DNA from 3 places in the Pseudomonas sp. NPDC090203 genome. Region 1 is predicted to be linked to each of the others. Evidence: riboswitches for the same ligand, from Rfam matches in the RefSeq annotation. Region 1 holds a riboswitch; each other region holds the start of a gene.
What was found. Region 1 has a riboswitch for cobalamin ahead of ACIPO9_RS07400 (CbtB-domain containing protein). Riboswitches for the same ligand answer to the same signal wherever they lie in the genome.

Region 1 (5,196 bases):
CCGCGTCAACGGTGCAGGCGTTGCGGATTTCCGGCCACTGGAAGGCCTGTACCAAAGGTTTTGGCAGGGCCAGGCCCGAGGTTTCGATGAGAATGTGGTCCAGATCGCCGCGACGGGCAACCAGCTCCTGCATCACTGGGAAAAACTCTTCCTGCACGGTGCAGCACAGGCAGCCGTTGGCCAGTTCGTAGACGCGGCCGTTGGCTTCTTCCTCGGTGCAGCCGATGGTGCATTGCTTGAGGATTTCGCCGTCGATGCCCAGCTCGCCGAACTCGTTGACGATCACCGCGATGCGGCGGCCTTCGGCGTTGTCGAGCATGTGGCGCAGCAACGTGGTCTTGCCCGAGCCCAGAAAGCCGGTAACGATGGTGACGGGGAGTTTGGCCAGTGTTTTCATCGGATGCCCTATGGGGTAGCGGCGGGCAAACAGGACGAAAACCGCGCGGCCGTCGCGCTGGACAGGCCTGCTGTTCGATTCGCCACCGGATCACCCCGCCCGGTTGTAATGAGAATTCGTGGACGTGGCGTCCGCTTCGAGGCAGGTCTCCTGGCTCACGGTGGCGAGGCTGACGCAGGTCAGGCCGCTCGCGTCCATCGCGCCTTCCCGCTCGCGCAGTGGCTGTGCAATGAACATGACCGTTTACAGTTGCGGGGGCAGCTATGGCGTCGAACCACATTCCCTTCTTAGCACCGCAGCCTGCTTGACAGGCACAACGGTGAACCTCAAGTGCGCAAGGCTACGCAGTGCCTTGGCGAAGGTCAACGTTCATACCAAGGCAATGCCTGCAAACACGCTCTACGTAGCAGCACGGCTTGCCGGCGGGGGCGGCCTCGAAATCGTCCCCGCCGGCAAGCCGTGCTGCTACGGTCATCTCTGGCGCCGATTGACTGATCCTGCGCCCCATGCTCTCCTACACACCTTGTTACGGGTGCCCTTCACAGGGTGAAACGGGAAACCGGTGCGTGCGAGCCCCATGGTTCGTGCAAGTCCGGCGCTGCCCCCGCAACGGTAAGCGAGCGAAGAGTCAGATCCACTGTGTCGGTCAGCGATATGGGAAGGCGATTCTTGAAGGCAGTTGTCAGGCCCCTCGCAAGCCCGGAGACCGGCCCGACAACGTTCACATAACAAACCCGCGGTGGGCGGGTGCAGTTGCGTTCATCACTGACGTGCGTCAGTGGTGTGCCTTGCGCCTTCCCGTTCGCTGAAACTTTCAGAGGGAAGCGCCATGTCGATCAGCACGACCAACCAGACCAGCACCCAGACCGCCAGCTCCGCCGGCACCCAGAGCCAGCGCCTGACTGCCGCCGTCAGCGCGATGATTCTGGGCGCGTGCCTGGTTTATTTCGCGGGTTTCTCGCACATCGACGCCGTGCACAACGCCGCGCACGACACCCGTCACAGCTCCGCCTTCCCTTGCCACTGAGACCTGCCGCCATGTTCAAGCGTATCGCTCAAACAGCCGGTTTCACTGGCCTGCTCGCAGCCCTGCTGCTGACCCTGGTGCAAAGTTTCTGGGTCGCGCCGCTGATCCTGCAAGCCGAAACCTATGAAAAGGCCCCTGCCGCAGAAATGCACGAGCACGCCCACGAGCATGGCGACACCGCGATGGCCGGTCACGTGCACGATGAAGAGGCCTGGGAGCCTGAAGACGGCTGGCAGCGCGTGCTTTCCACCACCGGCGGTAACCTGGTGGTCGCGGTGGGCTTCGCCCTGATGCTGGCGGCGCTGTACACCTTGCGCGCTCCGTCGAAAACCAGCCAGGGCGCGCTCTGGGGCCTGGCCGGTTTCGCCGTGTTTGTCCTCGCCCCTACCCTGGGCCTGCCACCGGAGCTGCCGGGCACTGCCGCCGCCGACCTGACCCAGCGTCAGATCTGGTGGATCAGCACCGCCGCCTCCACTGCCGTGGGTCTTGCGCTGATCGTGTTTGCCCAGAACTGGCTGCTCAAGGTGCTCGGCGCGGCCATCCTGGTGGTTCCACACATCGTCGGCGCCCCGCAGCCGCTGGTGCATTCGGCACTGGCGCCTGAAGCGCTCGAAGCCCAGTTCAAGATTGCCTCGCTGCTGACCAACGCGGTGTTCTGGGTGGCGATGGGCCTGATCAGCGCCTGGCTGTTCCGCCGTTATGACGCACACGCTGCACACCCTGGCCTGAACCACGCGGTATGAACAAGGCAGCCGCAAGGCCGATCCTGGTGATCGGCCTGGGCTGCCAGCGCGGTTGCCCGGCACTGGTGCTTCGCGGCTTGATCGAGGTCACCCTGGTTGAGCATCAACTGGCACTGTCAGACATCACAGCCCTGGCCTCAATCGACAGCAAGTCGACGGAACCGGGGTTGCTGGAACTGGCCGAGGAGCTTGGGTTGCCGCTCTACTTTTTCAGCGCGCAAGAAATGACAGCCTTCGAGCCGCAACTGGCCCACCGCTCACTGATCGCCTTCGACACCACCGGCTGCTACGGTGTGGCGGAAAGCGCGGCGCTGGCGTTGGCCACACGTTTGACGGGCCGTGCGTCCAGGCTGTTGATACAACGGCGTAAAACCTCCCGCGCCACTTTTGCGCTGGCCTCGAACCTGTAGGAGCGCGCTTGCCCGCGACGGCGGTGTATCAGTCACCCCTGTGTCGTCTGACACACCGCCGTCGCGGGCAAGCGCGCTCCTACAGGGTGAGATTTGATTTCGGAGATGCAATGACTGTTTTTTTCATCGGTGCAGGCCCAGGCGATCCGGATCTGATCACGGTCAAGGGCCAGCGGCTGATCCGCACCTGCCCCGTCATCATCTACGCCGGATCACTGGTGCCAGAGGCGGTTCTTGTGGGGCATTCGGCGGTCCAGGTGGTCAACAGCGCCGAGTTGCACTTGGAGCAGATCATCGCCTTGATGAAATCCGCTCATGCAAATGGCCAGGACGTGGCCCGCGTGCACTCCGGCGACCCGAGCCTGTACGGCGCCATCGGCGAGCAGATTCGCTGCCTGCGTGAACTCGGTATCCCGTTCGAAATCATCCCCGGGGTGACCGCCACTGCCGCGTGCGCTGCGTTGCTGGGCACCGAACTGACCCTGCCGGACATCTCCCAGAGCGTGATCCTGACCCGTTACGGCGACAAAACCGCCATGCCGAAGGGCGAGGAACTGGGGGATCTGGCACGACACAAGGCGACCATGGCGATCCACCTGGGGGTCAGCAACCTGGGCAAAATCGTCGCCGAACTGACGCCGCACTATGGTCAGGATTGCCCGATAGCCGTGGTCCACCGGGCCAGCTGGCCGGATCAGGACTGGGTGGTCGGGACCCTGGCGGATATCGAACAGAAAGTGCAGGCCAAGGGGTTTAGACGCACGGCGTTGATTCTCGTGGGCCGGGTATTGGGCAATGACGTGTTCAGTGAATCATCGTTGTACCGCGCAGGGCATGCGCATTTGTTTCGACCTTGAGCCCGCTCCCGCCGGCAAGCCGTGCTGCTACAGGATGGCGGGCGCCGATGAATTCTGTGCCTTGCCTCGGCCCCGTAGCAGCACGGCTTGCCGGCGGGGACATTCTCAAGATCGCTCCCGCTGGCAAGCCATGCTGCTACGGGATTCCGACACCATGAAAAAAGCCCCGAACAGGTCGGGGCTTTTTCGTTTGCAGCGAAACACTCAGTAGTAAGCGTTTTCTTTCTGCGTGTGGTCGGTCACGTCACGTACGCCCGACAGCTCAGGGATGCGCTCGAGCAGTGTGCGCTCGATGCCTTCCTTGAGGGTCACGTCGGCCTGGCCGCAGCCCTGGCAGCCGCCGCCGAATTGCAGAACGGCGATGTTCTTGTCTTCTTCCTCGACCACGTCGATCAGCGTAACCTGGCCGCCGTGGCTGGCCAGACCCGGGTTGATCTCGGTCTGCAGGTAGTAGTTGATGCGCTCGTTGATCGGGCTGTCGGCATTGACCATCGGGACTTTGGCATTCGGCGCCTTGATGGTCAGCTGGCCGCCCATGCGGTCGGTCGCGTAGTCGACCACGGCGTCGTCCAGGAAGGCCTCGCTGAACGAGTCGATCCAGGCCGTGAAGCTCTTGAGGCCAATGGCCTTGTCTTCCGGTTTTTCTTCGCCCGGCTTGCAGTAGGCAATGCAGGTTTCAGCGTATTGGGTGCCAGGCTGGGTAATAAACACGCGGATGCCGATACCGGGGGTATTCTGCTTCTGCAGCAGATCGGCCAGGTAATCGTGGGCGGCATCGGTAATGGTAATAGCGGTCATGAAAATTCCTCGCAGACGTGGGGCGCAGTCTACGCCATTCCACGTCAACTGACAAAGTCCTAGTATTTCACTCAACTAATGCGAATGAAAATAAATTCTCATGAAAGCGCGGCCTCACGGGACGTCCTGCGGCTGTCCAGCCAGCCCTTCATGCGTCGGTACAGGCCCTTCTCGATCCACTCGTAACTGAGCCAGGCGCCGAGCGCGATCACCGGCACGCAGATGGCGAACGCCAGGTATGGGTTCAGGCCATAGCGCTCGCTGGCCAGCCAGCCCCCGTAAAGCACCAGCACGTGCAGCAGGTACACCGAGTAGGAACAGTCGCCCATGGTCTTCAGCAGGCGACTGCCGCGCATGTACGGCTCCAGCGAGATGCACGCCACCACGATCACCGCGCTCGGCAGACCCCAGTTGACGATTCGCAAATCCGGTGGCAGCTGCTTGATGGTCAGCAACGCCCCGCCGATCGCCAGCAGCGGCAGCCAAAGGCGTTCGGTGATCCAGCCGCGACGGTAAGCGACGCCGATGCCAATGCCCAGCAGAAACTCATAGACGATGTCATTGGCGTAAAAGCGGCTGATGAGGCCCGAGCGGCCCAGCACGTCGGTCACGGCGAACAGCGCGGCGGCAATGATAAGCGGTCGAAGGCGTTGCTGGAACAGGAAGACCATGGAAAACAGCACGTAGAACAGCATTTCGTAGTTGAGAGTCCAGCCGACGTTGAGCGTCGGATAGAGGCCATAGCCGCCGGGGTTTTCCGAGGGGATGAACAACAGTGAGAGGATGAAGCTCTGCCAGTCCACCACCTGATGGGGCAACAGCGGATGGGCGACCACCACCAACAGGCCCATGACCAGGGTGTAGAGCCAGTAGGCCGGCACGATGCGGATGATGCGGTTGAGCATGAAGCGGCTGGCGGGAATGTCCTTGTCCACCGTGGAGAGGTAGATCACAAGGCCGCTGA
Region 2 (5,196 bases), 420 kb from region 1:
CGTCGCGAAACTGGCGCCGACCACGGCGAAGATCACCGCCAGCACGGCGGCAATCCCGGCGATCAGCCAGGTCAGGCGAGTGGCCGAGGCCATCACTTCTTCCTGCTTGATCAGGCCGATAAAGCTCCAGCCCAGTTGCTCGGACGGGAACACGTTGGCCATGAAGTGCTCGCCATTGATGCTCACCTCGGTGAGGCCAGGGCCAGCCTTGGCCAGTTGGGTGAAGCCATCGCCCAGGTCCGCCAGCTTCTTGAAGTTGTGCTCGGGTTGTTTCGGGTCCACCAGTACCGTGCCGTTGTTTTCCATCAGCATCAGGTAGCCGGTTTCGCCCAGCTTGATCTGCTTGACGATGCTGGTCAGCTGCTTGAGGGACACGTCGATGTTGACCACGCCACCGTTGCTGCCCAGGGTGTTGTTGACCGCGCGCACGGTGCTGACCAGTACCGCATCGTCGCCTGCCCAATAGTAGGCTTCGGTGCGCAGGGTTTTGCCCGGGTTGGCCTGGGCGGTCTTGTACCAGGGGCGCTGGCGCGGATCGTAGCTGGCCATTTTCGGATCGCCGGGCCAGAACGCATAGCTGCCGTTGGCCAGGCCGTATGACACGTAGGAGTAGTCCGGGTGGCTCTTGGCCAGGCTCTCGAACAGGCTGTACAGCTGATGGTCCGGCTCGGTCTGGGCGATGTTCGGCGCATCGGCGCTCATGTAGCTTTTCACGCCGTCACCTGCGCCGGTAACCGTCGGGTGGGCGGCCAGGTAGTCGACGTTCTGGCGGATGCCGTCGAAGAACAGCTGCATGGCGTTGGCCACCTGGCGGATTTCCCGGCTGCTGCCGTCGACGAAATCGCTCTGGGCATCACTGCGCAGGTTAACGATAACGATGGTTGCAACGAGGATGATCGGCAGGCAGGCGATTACCGCGAAAGCCCAGGTGAGTTTCTGTTTGATGTTCATCGGCGCTCCTGATTGTTTTTGGATTCACGCGTAGAAATGGGCTGCAGGGCAGCGGGTCGATCAGGACAGTGCGATGTTTGAAGCAAATCCGTCTGATGGTATGCCGCTATCGGCAAAGGGGCGGGAATCTTGAGTCATGGATAGGTGTTTCAGCGGTGGTAGCGGCTAGAGAGGACGCAGCCGCAGAATCCGTGCGCCGTCGAACGGATCGGTCAGCCAGTGTCCGTGCACGCCAAAGGTTGTATGCAGGCGCTCAGGCGACAGGACCTCGAAAGGCGAACCCAGCGCCACCAGCCGCCCGCCATCCATTACCGCCAGGCGATCACAGGCCAGCGCCTGATTCAGGTCGTGCAGCGCAATGACCGTGGTCACCGGCAAGCGATGCACCAGCGAAAGAATCGACAGTTGCTGCTGGATATCCAGATGGTTGGTCGGCTCATCCAGCAGCAGAATCTGCGGCCGCTGGGCCAGTGCCCGGGCAATGTGCGCCCGTTGGCGCTCGCCGCCTGAGAGGGTGTGCCAGGCGCGGTGGGCCAGGTGCGCAAGGTTCACATCGGCGATGGCTTGGCTGACGATCTGCCGGTCTTCATCGCTCCACGGCGCCAGCGCAGACAGCCACGGCGTGCGCCCCAGTTCCACCGCCTGCAACAGGCTGATGGAATCGCTGGTTTCGGCATGCTGCTCGACCACCGCCACGCGCTGGGCGATGTCGCGTCGCTTGAGGGCGGCCAGACGCTGATCACCCAGCCGAACCTCGCCGGACGTGGGCGTGAGAATCCCCGCCAGCAGCCGGATAAGCGTCGATTTACCCGAGCCATTGGGCCCCACGATGCCGAGGTTCTCGCCCGCACGAATGCCGAGGGTCACGCCGTCGAGCAACTGCGCGCCCTTGATGACGTAACCCAAGTCGGTGCCACCCAGCACGGTGGCGGTGTTTTCGGTCAGGGCATTCATCGTGTGCGATTCCCGCGAATCAGGATCAGGGCAAACACCGGCGCGCCCACCAGCGCAGTGATCACGCCAATGGGCAGCACCTGGCCTTTGATCAGCGTGCGCGACAACACGTCAGCGGCGATCAGAAACAGTGCGCCACTCAAGGCGCTCAAGGGCAGCAGGCGCGCATGGCGCACGCCAGCGATCATCCGCACCGCATGAGGGATGACCAGCCCGACGAAACCGATGGAGCCGACAATCGACACCATCACCGCCGTCACCAGCGCCGCGGTGGCGATCAGGATGGCCTGCACGCGGCGCACCGGAATGCCCAGCGAGGCGGCCGAGTCGCTGCCGAAGGTGAAGGCATCCAGAGCCCGACGGTGCCACAGGCACACCAGCAAGCCGAGCAACACCACGGGCACGGCCAGCATCACCGATGACCAGCGCACGCCGCTGAGGTTGCCCAGCAACCAGAACATGATGCCCCGCGCCTGTTCGGCGTTGGCCGACTTGGTGATCAGAAACGAGGTCACGGCGTTGAACAACTGTGAGCCTGCGATACCGGCGAGGATGATCTGGTTGGCAGCCGATTCCCCCCGGGAGGAGCGGGCGAGCAGGGCGACCAGTGCGAACGCCGCAATCGCCCCGGCGAAGGCACCGGTGGACAATGAAATGGCCCCGGCACCCAGGCCGATCAGCGTCACCAGCACGGCGCCCGTGGAGGCGCCCGCCGAGATGCCCAGCAGGTACGGATCGGCCAGCGCATTGCGCAGCAGTGACTGCAGCACCACCCCGGAAATCGCCAGACCTGCGCCGCACGCCGCCGCAACGATGGCGCGGGTGAGGCGGTAGTTCCAGACAATCCCTTCATCGATGGGGTCCAACACGTAACCAGCCGCCCATAGCTTGTTGGCCAGCACCTGGAAGATCACCGGCAGGCTGATCGAGGTTTCGCCAACGGCCACCCCGGCGATCACCGCCAGCAATAGCGCGCCGCTGACCCACAGGCAGTGGCCCAACGCGCGGCCGATATTCAATTGACTCATTGGCCTTCGGTGGCCTTGGCAAGCTGTTCGATGCCGTCGAACAGACGCACGCTGGACTCCATGGCGCTGGCGTCCATGATGACGATGCGGTTGTTCTTCACCGCGTCCATGTTGCGGGTGACGGGGTCGGATCTGAGGAACGCCAGCTTCTTCTCGTGATCGTCCGCCGGGAAGCGACGGCGGTCCATGCGGGCGATGACCAGAATCGTCGGATTGGCCTTGGCGATGGTTTCCCAACCGACGGTCGGCCATTCTTCATCCGACTCGACGATGTTGCGCATGCCCAGGGTATCGAGCATGAAATTCGGGATGCCCTTGCGTCCGGCCACGAATGGCGCGGCATTGAGGTCGGGGCTGGAGAACCAGAACACTGCCGATGCGCTGTTGCTGTCATGTTTTTTCGCCTGCTCAACCGCCTTGCCCAGACGCGCCTTGTACTCGGCGATCAACGCCTGGCCACGGTCTTGTACGTCGAAGATCTCGGCCTGTTGGGCAATGCTCTTGTACAGCGTGTCGATGTTGAAGGCTTGCAGGCGCGTGCCATCAGCGCCGACCAAGTTGTCCTTGCCCTCGCAGTCAGACGGCAGGATGTAGGTCGGGATTTTCAAGTCCGCAAACTGCTGGCGGGTGCCGACCGCGCCTTGAGGGCCGACCATCCACTCGAACTGCACCGGCACGAAGTCCGGGCGCTTGCCAATCACCGATTCGAAACTGGGGGCGTTGTCGGCCAGGCGCTCGATCCTGCTGTTGGCGTCCTGATATTGCGCCAGAACCTGATTGAACCACAGCGAAGTGCCGACCACCTGCTGGCTCAAGCCCAGGGAGTAGAGCATTTCGGTGGCGGCCTGGCCGATGGTCACGGCTTTGTGCGGGGCGTGGGCGAAGGTCAGCGGTACGCCGCAGTTGTCGATCGTCAGCGGGTAATGCGTGGGCGCGGCGAATGCGGCGCTGGACAGCGAAAGGCCGGTGAACAGAAGGGCGAGGCGGCGCAGCGACATGAAAGGCGATCTCCAGTAAGCCTGATGGTCGACGAACTGGCACTGGAAAGCACATCCCGATGCGTTGCAGGCGCGAATGGAAAGCCGCGCACACGGGAGTCCTTCCCGGACACCCCGCCGGTGAATGATTGACGCTTGCCGGCAGGTCTCCTGACTGGCGCATCGTCGCCATGCTCCGGCCTTCCCGGGGATACCCAGTGGCAATCGTGAAGCAGGGCTCAGCGCCTACAGTTGCGGGGACAGTTCCGTTTGAGCCTGGTGTCATCGACCGGCCAGGCTCGCGGATTCCCTATTAATTCCGAGTGGAAACCGGCGGCGGGGATACTAAACGATTTACAGGCATTGCGCCCGCCCCGATTCTCGCGGCCACCGTAGCAGTCCGGCTTGCCGGCGTCGGCGTCCTCAAGATCGCTCCCGCCGGCAAGCCGTGCTGCTACGGGTAAGGTGCATGTCGCGATTCTTGCAGCCACCGCGGTTCCGTAGCAGCCGGGCTTGCCCGCGGGACGCCCGCAAGATCGCCGACGCCGGCAAGCGGAACGCCGCCCGGCCGTGCTGCTACGGGCAAGTGATCACGGCAACAACGGCCAGCCAATCACCTTCTTCGGACGCGGCGTGGCGTAGGTGCGCACCTTGGACGTCTTCAAACCCAAACGCACCAACGATTCGGCCAACGCCACCGCCGCGGTCACGCCATCGACCACCGGCACACCGGCGCGATCACGAATCATCTGGTCCAGCCCGGCCATGCCGCCACAACCCAGGCAAATCACCTCGGCCTTGTCGTGGGTCACGGCATGGGCGGCCTGCTCGACGATGGCTTCGATGGCGCGCCCCGGCATCTCTTCAAGCTCCAGCACACTCATGCCACTGGCCCGCACCGACGCACAGCGCTCGTAGACCCCGGCCAGCTTCAGCCGGTCTTCAATCAGCGGCACTGCTCGATCCAGTGTCGTCACCACCGAGTACTTGTGGCCCAACAGCATCGCAAGGCTCGCAGCGGCTTCGGTGATGTCCACCACCGGCACCTCCAGCAGTTCCTGCAAACCCTCGCGGCCATGTTCGCCGTAGCCTGCCTGAATCACCGCATCGAATGGCTGGTCGTAGGACATCACTCGGTCCATCACCGCAATGGCCGCCAGGTAGCTCTCGAAGTTGCCCTCGACCGACTCCGCACCGAAGCGCGGGGTCAGGCCGACGATCTCGGTGCCGGGGGAGGCGACACTGCGCGCCTGCTCGGCGATGGTCTGGGTCATCGACTGGGTGGT
Region 3 (5,196 bases), on a different contig from region 1:
TTATGTCGTTTACGGTTCGCCTGGCTGTTGCTTCACTGGCTGTATTGTTGGCCGCTTGTTCCAGCAATCCACCGCCAGCCCCTCCCAAGGTCGTTTCCAGGCCTGTGGTATCCGCTCCCTCGCAGTTTTCTTCGCCGCTGGCTGATGACGTGCTTTTGCGTGCCATCGGGCTGGTCGGTACGCCCTATCGTTGGGGCGGGAACACGCCTGACTCGGGTTTCGATTGCAGTGGATTGATCGGTTATGTCTACCAGGGCGCTGCCGGCATCAGCCTGCCGCGTTCGACCCGTGAGATGATCAATCTGCGCGGCCCGGACATTGATCGTAGCCAGTTGCAGACGGGTGATCTGGTGTTCTTCGCTACCAGTGGTGGCTCGAACGTCAGCCATGCCGGGATCTACGTGGGAGAAGGGCGTTTCGTGCATGCGCCGGCTACGGGTGGGACCGTCAAGCTAGACAGCCTGGACAAGCCGTATTGGCAGAAAGCCTGGCTCAACGCCAAACGGGTGATCCAGCCTTCGAATCTGGCGCAGCAGTAGCGCCACAATCCCTGTAGGAGCGCGCTTGCCCGCGACGGCGGCGTGCCTGCTACGAATCAATCGTCTGGTACACCGATGTCGCGGGCAAGCGCGCTCCTACAGGGGCGTGGGCGTTTCAGCAGACTCGTAGGTGGCAGGCACATCGCAATCGCGGGCAAGCGCGCTCCTACAGAGGTGTCAGGGATTGGTGTTGGATGCCTGCACCGTCCGCGCCGCCGTCACCCGCCAGATCTTGTTGCCGACGTCATCGGCCACCAACACCCCGCCTTTATTATCGTTGACCACACCCACAGGCCGCCCCTGGGCTTTTTCGTCGGCATTGAGGAAACCTGTCAGCAGGTCCACCGGGGTGCCGGTTGGCTTGCCGTCCTTGAATGGCACGAACAGCACTTTATAGCCGCTGTGGGGCTTGCGGTTCCACGAGCCGTGCTGGCCGATGAACAAGCCCTCGTTGAACGGCGCCGGCAATGATTTGCCATCGGCGAACGCCAGGCCCAGTGAGGCGGTGTGCGGTCCGACGGCAAAATCAGGGGCGATTGCCTTCTGCACCAGTTCGGGATTTTGCGGCGACACGCGAACGTCCACGTGCTGGCCGTAGTAGCTGAACGGCCAGCCGTAGAAGGCGCCGTCCTGCACCGAGGTGACGTAGTCGGGCACCAGGTCGCTGCCGATCTCGTCACGCTCGTTGACCGCCGTCCACAGTTTGCCGGTTACCGGGTCCCAGTCCATGCCGTTGGGGTTGCGCAGCCCGGAGGCGAAGATGCGGTGATTGCCCGTCGCGGCGTCCACTTCCCAGATCGCCGCGCGGCCCTTTTCGGCCTCAAGCCCGTTTTCGCCGACATTGCTGTTGGAGCCCACGGTCACGTAGAGCTTTTTGCCGTCCTTGCTGGCGATGACGTTCTTGGTCCAGTGGTGGTTGAGGGTGCCGCCGGGCAGGTCGGTGACTTTCAGCGGTTCGCCCTTGATCGAGGTTTCGCCCGCTACATAGTTAAAGCGCAGCAGGCGGTCGGTGTCGGCAACGTAGAAGTCATTGCCCACCAGCACCATGCCGAAAGGCGAATTCAGGTGATCGATGAACACCGTGCGGGTTTCGGCGACGCCGTCATGATCCTTGTCCCGCAGCAGAGTGATGCGGTTCGCGCTGGGCACACCGGCGCCTGCGCGGCCCATGACTTTCTCCATGACCCAGCCGCGAATGCCCTTGCTGTCGTCAGGTTTGGGCGGCGCATTGGTTTCGGCCACCAGCACATCGCCGTTGGGCAGCACGTACAGCCAGCGTGGATGGTCGAGGTTTTCGGCGAAGGCCGCGACTTGTGTGCCCGGCGCGGCTACCGGTCTGGCACCGGCAGGCCAGCCGACGGCCGGGGCGATGTTCACGGTGGGAAACAGGGTTTTGTTCGGTGCCGGCAACTGGGGCGAGGGGCCCGTGCCGTCCGACACCTGCAAGGTGGACGTCTCGCCGCAGGCGCTGAGCCCTGCGACCACCACCAGCACCATCACAACCTGGGGTTTGAGCGTGAACATTGTCTGTCTCCATTTGCGAACAGTCATGCAAGGGCATGTAATGAATAGAGGCGCTGTGCGGCGCGGGGTTCAACTGCACAACAAATGCCTGTTCGATTGACGCTCCGGGGTCAACCCTCTAACCTTCGCCGATTGTTTCAGGTGCCCGCGATCTTGATCGGTCGACCGGGTGAAACAGGGAAGCCGGTGCGAACGTTCTGCGATCAATTCCGGCACTGCCTCCGCAACGGTAAATGAGTCAAGGCTGCGCACGATGCCACTGTGTCCACGGGCATGGGAAGGCGCGTAGCCCCGGTTGTCGCTCATGAGTCCGGAGACCGGCCTGATCCATCCAAACAGCATCACGGAGGGCGATGCTCTGCGCAGGCCCGGACCATTCCGGTGCCTGCTGTCAGTCCTTGCCTGCGTCCTTCGTCTGTCCTATCTGCCCCTCAAAGCGGAGAGCCGAGATGAGCGAATCCCCCGAACGTGACGAACGCCACCTGGCGCGCATGCTGCGCAAGAAAGCGATCATCGATGAGCGCATCGCCAGCGCACCCAATGAATGCGGCCTGCTGGTGGTCCTGACCGGCAACGGCAAAGGCAAGAGCAGTTCGGCCTTTGGCATGCTGGCCCGGGCCATGGGCCACGGCATGCAGTGCGGTGTGGTGCAGTTCATCAAGGGGCGCAACGCCACGGGCGAAGAACTGTTCTTCCGCCGTTTCCCGGAACAGGTGCGTTACCACGTCATGGGCGAAGGTTTCACCTGGGAGACCCAGGACCGACAGCGCGACATCGCCGCAGCGGAAGCTGCCTGGGTGGTGACTCGGGAGTTGCTGCGCGACCCGGACGTCGGTCTGGTGATCCTCGACGAGCTGAACATCGCTCTCAAGCACGGCTATCTGGATCTGGACAGGGTGCTCAGCGACCTGCAAGCCCGTCCGCCCATGCAGCATGTGGTGGTCACCGGGCGTGGCGCCAAGCAGGAACTCATCGACCTGTCGGACACCGTTTCCGAGATCGCCGTGGTCAAGCATGCGTTCCAGGCCGGAATCAAGGCACAGAAGGGCATCGAGTTGTGAGTGAGCCGCGTCGCTGTCCTGCGGTACTGATCGCCGCACCTGCCTCCGGGCAGGGCAAGACCACCGTCACCGCCGCACTGGCCCGGTTGCATCGCAACCAGGGGCGCAAGGTGCGGGTGTTCAAGTGCGGGCCGGATTTCCTCGACCCGATGATTCTGGAGCGCGCCAGCGGCCACCCGGTCTACCAGCTGGACATGTGGATGGTCGGCGAGGACGAGAGCCGGCGCCTGCTGTGGGAAGCGGCGGGCGAGGCCGATCTGATTCTGATCGAAGGCGTGATGGGGTTGTTCGATGGCACTCCGTCCAGCGCCGACCTGGCGCGCCACTTCGGCGTGCCGGTGCTGGGTGTGATCGACGGCACGGCCATGGCCCAGACCTTCGGTGCCCTGGCGCTGGGCCTGGCGCGCTATCAGCCGGACCTGCCGTTTGCCGGTGTACTGGCCAACCGCGTGGGCACCGTGCGTCATGCGCAACTGCTAGAAGGCAGCCTGACCGAAGGTTTGCGCTGGTACGGCGCGCTCTCCCGGGAAACCGGGATCGAGCTGCCGAGCCGCCACCTGGGCCTGGTCCAGGCCAGCGAGCTGAACGATCTGGACGTGCGCCTGGATGCGGCCGCAGCCGCCTTGGCCAGCACCTGCGACGCGACCCTGCCGCCTGCCGTGACCTTTGCCGCCCCTGACGTCAAACCCGTTGAGCGTCTGCTCGACGGCGTGCGCATCGCCATCGCCCATGACGAAGCCTTCGCCTTTACCTACGGCGCCAGCCTGGATCTGTTGCGGGCGATGGGCGCCGAACTGTCATTCTTCTCGCCGATCCGCGACCGGCAATTGCCCGAGGCGGACAGCCTGTACCTGCCCGGTGGCTACCCTGAATTGCATCACCTGGCGCTGGGGCAGAACGTTTCGATGCTCAATGCCATTCGCGCGCACCACCGCGCCGGAAAACCCTTGCTGGCCGAGTGTGGCGGGATGCTCTACCTGCTCGACGCCCTGACCGATGTGGACGGCAAGCGCGCCGAGCTGGTGGGCCTGCTGGCGGGTGAAGCGGTGATGCAGAAGCGCCTGGCGGCACTGGCGCTGCAGTCGGTGGAGCTGCCGGAAGGCACATTGCGCGGGCACACCTATCATCATTCGCTGACCAGCACCGAACTGGCCCCGATTGCCCGCGGCGTGAGCCCCAACGGCGGGCGCGGCGCGGAGGCGGTGTACCGGGACGGACGGATGACAGCCTCCTATGTGCACTTCTATTTCCCGTCCAACCCCCAGGCGATGGCGGCGCTTTTGTTGCCATGAATAGCCCGGAATGCCAATCCGCCTTATCGCGATCCTGTGGGAGCGAGCTTGCTCGCGAAAGCGGCGCGTCAGGCGAAGTAGAGGGTTGGGTGTGCGGGCCTCTTCGCGGGCAAGCCCGCTCCCACAGGTTTAGCGTATGCCTGGATATGGAGAGCGTCCCATGACTGACCACGCCTTCAGCCCCGATGAGCGCGCCGCGGTTTACCGGGCCATCGCCGAGCGGCGGGACATGCGCCACTTCAGCGGCGGTTCGGTCTCCCCCGAATTGCTCGCCCGGCTGCTGGAGGCTGCCCATCAAGCGCCCAGCGTCGGCCTGATGCAGCCCTGGCGCTTCATCCGCATCAGCGACCGGGCCCTGCGCGGGCAGATTCAGGAGCAGGTGGAAGCCGAGCGCGTTCGCACGGCCGAGGCACTGGGTGAGCGTTCCGATGACTTCATGAAGCTCAAGGTCGAGGGCATCGGCGACTGCGCCGAGGTGCTGGTCGCCGCCTTGATGGACGATCGCGAGAAACACATCTTCGGGCGCAGGACCCTGCCGGAAATGGACATGGCGTCTTTGTCCTGCGCCATCCAGAATCTATGGCTGGCCGCCCGCGCCGAAGGGCTGGGCATGGGCTGGGTGTCGCTGTTCGAGCCGCAGGCACTGGCGGATCTGTTGAAAATGCCCGAAGGCTCCAAGCCGCTGGCGATTCTTTGCCTGGGCCCGGTGGAAGGATTTTACCCGGCACCGATGCTGGTGCTGGAGGGCTGGGCCCAGGCCCGCCCGCTGCAAGAGCTGGT

Region 2: it holds a riboswitch for cobalamin, as region 1 does, so the genes downstream of both, ACIPO9_RS05525 (ABC transporter substrate-binding protein) here and ACIPO9_RS07400 (CbtB-domain containing protein) in region 1, are expected to answer to the same signal.
Region 3: it holds a riboswitch for cobalamin, as region 1 does, so the genes downstream of both, cobO (cob(I)yrinic acid a,c-diamide adenosyltransferase) here and ACIPO9_RS07400 (CbtB-domain containing protein) in region 1, are expected to answer to the same signal.

What each region holds. Positions count from the first base shown of each region.
Region 1 covers NZ_JBIVCV010000003.1:431,135-436,330, forward strand. Annotated here, with positions in the region: gene cobW (cobalamin biosynthesis protein CobW) at 1-397, opposite strand, end outside; cobalamin riboswitch at 520-741, opposite strand; cobalamin riboswitch at 911-1,127, shown strand; gene ACIPO9_RS07400 (CbtB-domain containing protein) at 1,227-1,424, shown strand; gene ACIPO9_RS07405 (CbtA family protein) at 1,436-2,167, shown strand; gene ACIPO9_RS07410 (cobalamin biosynthesis protein) at 2,164-2,577, shown strand; gene cobM (precorrin-4 C(11)-methyltransferase) at 2,688-3,434, shown strand; gene nfuA (Fe-S biogenesis protein NfuA) at 3,639-4,232, opposite strand; gene ACIPO9_RS07425 (acyltransferase) at 4,331-5,196, opposite strand, start outside.
Region 2 covers NZ_JBIVCV010000003.1:9,247-14,442, forward strand. Annotated here, with positions in the region: partial or broken gene ACIPO9_RS05510 (cache domain-containing protein) at 1-951, opposite strand, end outside; gene ACIPO9_RS05515 (ABC transporter ATP-binding protein) at 1,117-1,905, opposite strand; gene ACIPO9_RS05520 (FecCD family ABC transporter permease) at 1,902-2,933, opposite strand; gene ACIPO9_RS05525 (ABC transporter substrate-binding protein) at 2,930-3,931, opposite strand; cobalamin riboswitch at 4,054-4,260, opposite strand; gene ACIPO9_RS05530 (aspartate/glutamate racemase family protein) at 4,501-5,196, opposite strand, start outside.
Region 3 covers NZ_JBIVCV010000011.1:47,896-53,091, reverse strand. Annotated here, with positions in the region: gene ACIPO9_RS19265 (C40 family peptidase) at 3-539, shown strand; gene ACIPO9_RS19260 (PQQ-dependent sugar dehydrogenase) at 717-2,063, opposite strand; cobalamin riboswitch at 2,186-2,404, shown strand; gene cobO (cob(I)yrinic acid a,c-diamide adenosyltransferase) at 2,513-3,124, shown strand; gene ACIPO9_RS19250 (cobyrinate a,c-diamide synthase) at 3,121-4,416, shown strand; gene bluB (5,6-dimethylbenzimidazole synthase) at 4,577-5,196, shown strand, end outside.